2 regions of the Paenibacillus sp. SER-28 genome follow, and region 1 is predicted to be linked to the other one. Evidence: riboswitches for the same ligand, from Rfam matches in the RefSeq annotation. Region 1 holds a riboswitch; the other holds the start of a gene.

What was found. Region 1 has a riboswitch for ZMP and ZTP ahead of ACUYLD_RS14965 (TIGR01440 family protein). Riboswitches for the same ligand answer to the same signal wherever they lie in the genome.
Region 2: another riboswitch for ZMP and ZTP. It lies ahead of ACUYLD_RS18370 (bifunctional 5,10-methylenetetrahydrofolate dehydrogenase/5,10-methenyltetrahydrofolate cyclohydrolase); the one in region 1 lies ahead of ACUYLD_RS14965 (TIGR01440 family protein).

The regions. Positions count from the first base shown of each region.
Region 1 is NZ_JBRECM010000005.1:194,673-198,082, reverse strand. It holds gene ACUYLD_RS14975 (manganese efflux pump MntP) at 1-398, shown strand, start outside; gene ACUYLD_RS14970 (low molecular weight protein arginine phosphatase) at 503-1,087, shown strand; ZMP/ZTP riboswitch at 1,166-1,247, shown strand; gene ACUYLD_RS14965 (TIGR01440 family protein) at 1,468-2,055, shown strand; gene ACUYLD_RS14960 (serine hydroxymethyltransferase) at 2,176-3,410, shown strand, end outside.
Region 2 is NZ_JBRECM010000008.1:109,449-112,858, forward strand. It holds gene ACUYLD_RS18360 (ABC transporter substrate-binding protein) at 1-116, shown strand, start outside; gene ACUYLD_RS18365 (cyclodeaminase/cyclohydrolase family protein) at 336-971, opposite strand; gene ACUYLD_RS18370 (bifunctional 5,10-methylenetetrahydrofolate dehydrogenase/5,10-methenyltetrahydrofolate cyclohydrolase) at 968-1,834, opposite strand; ZMP/ZTP riboswitch at 1,947-2,031, opposite strand; gene ACUYLD_RS18375 (fatty acid desaturase) at 2,245-3,306, shown strand; gene ACUYLD_RS18380 (sensor histidine kinase) at 3,374-3,410, shown strand, end outside.

The DNA.
Region 1 (3,410 bases):
TGATGCCATTACTGGGAATGTTCACAGGCCATTATATGAGTTCTTTATTAGGTCATGTGACGGCCTACTTCGCAGGGGGTCTACTCATCCTTTTGGGCGGGCATATGGTGTATAATTCCTTTAAAGGGGACGGCGTACAGGTATTGGATCATCGTTCGCCTTTAGGCCTTTTGCTGTTTGCACTTGGGGTGAGCGTTGACTCATTTTCTGTAGGAGTGTCACTAGGTATGTTCCAGAGTGATCTGGTGCTGTCCGTTCTGGCGTTTGGTTTTTGCGGGGGAGCAATGGCGATGCTGGGCCTGCTGCTGGGTCGCAAGGTCAGCCGTAATCTAGGAGATTATGGGGAAGCAGTGGGTGGTGCCATTTTGTTGGCATTCGGCTTTATGTTTATGTTTTGATTTTAGCGTAGACAGTGTAAAATAAGTGCAGGGTTATCGTAAAGGATTAGGATTATAGTAATCCTCTGTTTATATATTTTTTTAACATACGGGGGGTGAAAACGTTGAAGAATATCTTATTCGTATGCACAGGGAATACCTGTCGCAGTCCAATGGCTGAAGGGATGCTGCGTAAGTTGGCTGCTGAGCAGGGGCTAGAACTGGAAGTGCGTTCTGCGGGAGTAGCCGCGATGGAAGGCACGCCGATATCCCGACATGCAGAGGCGGTTCTACGTGATCACGATATATCCGATCAGATCACTTCAACCCCTTTGAGCGACGGGCTTGCCGGGTGGGCGCATCTGATCTTAACCTTGACGCAAGGACATAAACAGCACGTAATTCAGCGCTTTCCCCAAACGGCGGGCAAAGTATTTACACTTAAGGAATATGTGGAGAACCGGGATGCGGTGTTGAATGATGTACAGGAGTTGGATGGGTTATATGCTTCACAGCAGTTGATGGCTTCACTCGGACAAGAGCTATCGGCGCAGGAGCGTGAACGAATGATTGAATTACACCAACGGATTCCGGGCTTTGATATTTCAGATCCGTTTGGCGGTTCGCGAGAAGACTACGATGTCACAGCTGCAGAAATCCGTACGGCGCTGCATAAGCTGCTGGACAAGCTAAAGGCTTCTTCCGAATAAAATTGGTATTACTCATCTGTTTTGTACGGAATCTGTTGATTTTCGGCGGCTAATCCGTTAAGATAAGGTGGAAAAATGAGAATCCGATGTAACTGGCGACAAAAGTGGGATTAACCACGATGGAGCATCGGATATACGGCCGGTCGCCTGGGCAAAAGAGCAATTCCACATAGGTGTGGACTGCTCTTTTTTTCATATACAAGTTGAGCCAGATTGTTAGCTGAGAGTTGATTCCTTTAAAGGTTCTTCCATTTTTTCTGCTCGAAATCTGAAACATCGGCTATAATATAGTCAGATTGTGATCAGGAGAGAGTGTGTTGAACTTGGGGCATGAGACCGTGCCTAGTCTCTGAGAGGCTGTTCAACCAAAGGAGGTTCCAATAGTGGGACAATTGGATCATGAGATTTCGCTAGAAGCACAGACCACTTCTGTTGTGCGGGAAATCGCAGAAGCAGCCAGTCTCAAGGCTGGCCGCCTGCTGGTTATTGGCGTTAGCACAAGTGAAGTGGCTGGAAGTCGGATTGGTACGGCGGGAGCGCTCGATGTGGCTCAGCAACTGTTGTCTGGAGTAGAGTCCGTTCGCAGGGAGTATGGCTTTGATGTGGCGTTTCAATGCTGCGAGCATTTGAACCGAGCGCTGGTCGTTGAACGGGCTGTGCTGGAGCGACTGGGACTGACGGAGGTTGCAGCTGTTCCTGTTCGTACAGCAGGAGGCTCTATGGCCACCGTCGCCTATCGTTCTATGAGTGACGCGTGTTTGGCGGCGAACGTGCAGGCCCATGCCGGGATAGACATCGGCGAAACGCTTATTGGCATGCATCTGCGACCCATTGCTGTTCCATTTCGCCCAAGTCTTCGCTGGATTGGCGAAGCACGTGTGACAGCGGCATTCACCCGTCCTCCACTTATTGGTGGACAACGGGCAGTGTATAGTCTGGAGCAAGAAGTCGGCGGAAACTGCGATTAGCATCTGGCATGGCGGCATGTTTGTACTAATCTTTTTTGCATTGATGATGAGGTACCCAACAGAGGAGCAGGCGTTTGCTTGTATACCCAACAATTGACTATGGAGAGGGAGTAATCAATCATGATGGAACACCTGCGTAAAAGTGACCCGGCAGTGATGGAAGCAATGGGACTTGAACTGAAACGACAACGCCACAATATCGAGCTAATCGCATCCGAGAACATTGTCAGTGAAGCAGTAATGGAAGCCATGGGCTCCGTGCTGACGAATAAATATGCTGAGGGTTATCCGAACAAACGTTACTATGGTGGCTGTGAGCATGTAGATATCGTTGAAGACATCGCACGTGACCGCGCAAAAGAATTGTTCGGCGCCGAGCATGCTAACGTGCAGCCTCACTCTGGAGCACAAGCCAACATGGCGGTGTATCTGGCAGCTCTCAAACCTGGAGATACTGTACTGGGTATGAATCTGGCGCATGGTGGCCATTTAACACACGGAAGTCCGGTTAACGCTTCCGGCTTGTTGTATAACTTTGCTGCTTACGGTGTACGCGAAGACAACTTCCGCATCGACTACGATGAAGTGCGCAAGGCAGCCTTTAAGCACCGTCCTCGTCTGATTGTAGCTGGCGCGAGTGCATATCCGCGTACTATTGATTTTGAAGCTTTTGCTTCCATTGCCAATGATGTAGGCGCTCTGTTTATGGTGGATATGGCACATATCGCTGGTCTCGTGGCAGCGGGAATTCACCCAAGCCCAGTTCCGCATGCCCAATTTGTAACAACAACGACACACAAAACGCTGCGTGGTCCGCGTGGGGGTCTGATTCTGACTCGCAAAGCATGGGCACAAGCGATTGATAAAGCTATTTTCCCTGGTACTCAAGGGGGGCCACTGATGCATGTGATCGCGTCCAAAGCGGTTGCTTTGGGCGAAGCGCTCCAGCCATCGTTCAAAACCTATGCGCAAAACGTAGTTCGCAACGCACAGGTGCTGGCTGAAACACTGTTGGCTGAAGGGATTAACATTGTATCCGGTGGTACGGATAACCATCTGATGCTGTTGGATACGCGCAATTTGAATATCACAGGTAAAGAAGCAGAGCATGTATTGGATTCGGTGGGCATCACAGTCAATAAAAATGCGATTCCTTTTGACCCGACCAGTCCATTCGTAACAAGCGGAATTCGTATTGGTACACCTGCTGCAACATCTCGTGGTATGGATGAAGAGGCTATGGTCAAAATCGGTAAAATTATTGCTGAAACCCTTAAAAACCCGAAAGATGATACTGTATTGTCCAAAGCAAGCCAAGCGGTTGGCGAGTTGACAGATAAGTTCCCGATTTATCC
Region 2 (3,410 bases), on a different contig from region 1:
TCTTTAACGATTTTGATACGTATTATCGTTATGATCCAATCGCTATTACCGGGCAAATTGATATGATCGTAGATATGCTGGTCGAAAGAGAAAAAGAGAATAAAGCTAAACAATAGATGTGAGATTCTGCGTTGTAATGAATTACTCAAAACAGATAGGAATTCGCATGTTATACGCAGTATATAGCATTAAAAACCAGTCCAACATGAATCATGTTTGGACTGGTTTTTAATTTACTATTTTGTCGTAATTTCAATAGTATCTTCTTTTTGTATCCAATCAGCTATTTTTTTGAAGAAATGTTTTGGAACAGGTTAAACACGGTTATGAGCAGACTAATTCGCTATTCGACTGCGCACCATCAACAAGGTTTGTTCTTTGATTTGTCCGATTTCACGGATGAGTGCGGCTGTCTTGGTCTCATAGGAGTATTTGACATCCAAATCTTTCAGCGAAGCAAGGTTAATGTCGACGGTAAGCAGGGCGGATTGAGCGGCGGCTTCGAACAGGATCGCGCCGATGCCAAGATCCGAAATCACATTTTTATTGGATATTTCCACAATGTTGTAGGCTTGCGACAATCCGTCCCGGCATACTTCCAGCAGGCGCATGGGTACCTCAATGGCAGCGATCACCGCCGTCTGTAAGGAATGGGTACGATAGCGCTTTTCTTCGTCCGTTTCCTTGGGCAAACGCAGCGCGGTCATGTACTGTTCAAAGGATTGGATGTCTGCGACCATTAGTTCCTCACAATGTGTAGACAATCTTTCCATGCTGCTAATGACGTCCGTGATTTGTTCATGGATATGCGCATATTTTTCTCCTTGTGAAAGGTTGGCGGTCATGGAGGTCATAGCCGCGCCTAGTGCCGCAGCCAGTGCGGATACACTTCCTCCGCCGGGGGTAGGTGCTGCACTTGCAGCCTCTTTTAGAAAATGCCCGATGGAATGATTCCACGACAGTTCACTCATGAATAGACCACCTCTCTGGAGTAGTGTTGCAGATGTATTGCTTTGAGCAGATTTTTGTATAAAATCGCAGTTGTTAAGGTGCCAACACCGCCGGGAACCGGAGAAATGGCATGGACCTTTTCCCCAACGTCTAAAGCGGCATCCCCCACTATTTTTCCCTCTAGCGTCTCATTAATTCCCGCATCTACCAAAATCAGACCGGGATGAACCATATCCTGTGTAATCACATCAGGGCATCCGACTGCGACGAAGGCAATGTCTGCATGGCTCAGATGCTCTGCAATATCACGTGTTCCTGCATGACAGGCGGTAACGGTGGCATTTTCTCTTTGCAACATGTGGAAAAGGGGAAGTCCCACTGTCTGTCCGATGCCCACGAGAGTGACATTTTTGCCTGCCAATGTGTGACCGTAATGCTTGAGCAGCTCGATACAGGCTTGAGGTGTTGCGGGATATAGTCCTGCGTCACCTGTTACGGTAGCCAGCTTGTTATCAGGTGTAATTCCATCAATATCCTTGTAGGGGGCGATGGATTGTTTAATAACGGAGGCGGAAAGATGTTGGGGAAGCGGCAGTTCCAGCATAATGCCATGTACATGGGGTGCATTGTTCAGACTGCCGATCAGGTGCAGTAGCTCGGTTTCGCTAACATGACGATCAAAAGTATGAAGATGAAATGAGATGCCCAGCTTCTCCGCTATTTTTTGCTTGGTCCGGGCATAGTAGGCAGAAGCCGGATCGCCTTCTACCAATAGTGTCGCCAGATGGGGACGGTGTCCTTGCTGCTTCATTTCTTCTACCTGTGAACGGATCGTTGCATATACTTGCTCAGCTGCTTCTTTGGATTTCATGATAATAGCCATAGTCCGAGCCTCCTCTGAATTTATCGCATGATTTATCAACAGGGTGTCATGGTCTTGTAAAACGAAAAAAAGTATTTGCACAAGGTCGTCAAGACAGACGAATCCTCTGCAAATACTTCTCCCAGGCGAACGGTACGCTTTTTTTGTATGCTCCCTCGTGGTTCATTCCACTGACTTCGCCAGTCACATACAGCGTTATTATGTCTTATATTTTAACAAATAATCCTCAGAAAAGAAACCCGCGAACATTTGGAAAACGGGTTATGTTACTTGTCTATATGACAAATGTCATATACCCGAGCTGACGTTTATGACTACAGCGTCTACAGTCTTCACCTTATACTGAGATTAGATCAACATGTACGCCTAACAGGATCAAGGTATAGGCGTCATTTTAAAGGAGGATCATAATGAGTATGACACAACTCCCATTAGCCCAATTGAAAAAAAATATGGCTCCCTACGAGAAAATAAACACGAAATCCAGCGTTCTGCAACTCATCAATACTTTGGGTCCACTGATCCTATTGTGGTATGCTGCTTATCTTAGCCTGTCGGTTTCGTACTGGCTGACGCTTCCCATTGCCATTGTTGCATCCGGGTTTGTGGTACGGACGTTTATTATTTTTCATGATTGTGGTCATCAATCCTTCTTCAAAAGCCGCAAGCTGAACGACATTGTGGGAACGATTACAGGTATTATAACGCTCTGTCCTTATCATCAATGGAAAAATAGTCATGCGATCCACCATGCAACCAGCAGTAATCTGGATAAAAGAGGCACAGGTGACATGTGGGTGCTTACGGTAGAAGAGTACACAGAGGCTTCCACATGGACACGGCTGGCCTATCGTATATATCGAAATCCTTGGGTTATGTTCGGACTAGGTCCGATCTATACTTTTTTGATTTCCTATCGCTTTAATATCAAGACAGCCAAACGCAAGGAAAAAATGAACACTCATGTGACGAATATATCCATCGTTGCATTGTATGCACTGTTGTGCTGGGCTATTGGATGGCAGGCCTTCCTTCTCGTACAGGCACCTATCTTTTTTGTATCCGGTATGTTGGGCATCTGGTTGTTCTATGTACAACATCAATTTGAGGATTCGTATTTTGAGCATGATGAAGAGTGGAGTTATATTAATGCAGCCGTAGAAGGCAGTTCTTACTACAAGCTTCCTAAAGTATTGCAATGGATTACGGGGAATATCGGATTTCACCACGTACATCACTTGAGTCCCAAAGTGCCAAATTATAATTTGGAAAAAGCACATGAAGCGACACCGTTACTTCAAAAAGCAACCACGATCACAGTGAGTAGCAGTCTGCAATCTTTGAAGTTCCGCCTTTGGGATGAAAATACGAAAACCTTTTTGACCTTTAAACAAGTGAAGCCGCTCCTCAGCAAACGTGTTGCAGTTACGAAACCCATCCCTACACCTGTTGTAAGCACAGAAAGAAAATAACGTTGTACAAAACTTGGTATGATATGATAAGAGATATAAGTCAAGTGAAGTAGAAGAGGGTGGCAGGATGCAAAAATGGTATCAGATTTTTCAAAGAAATACTG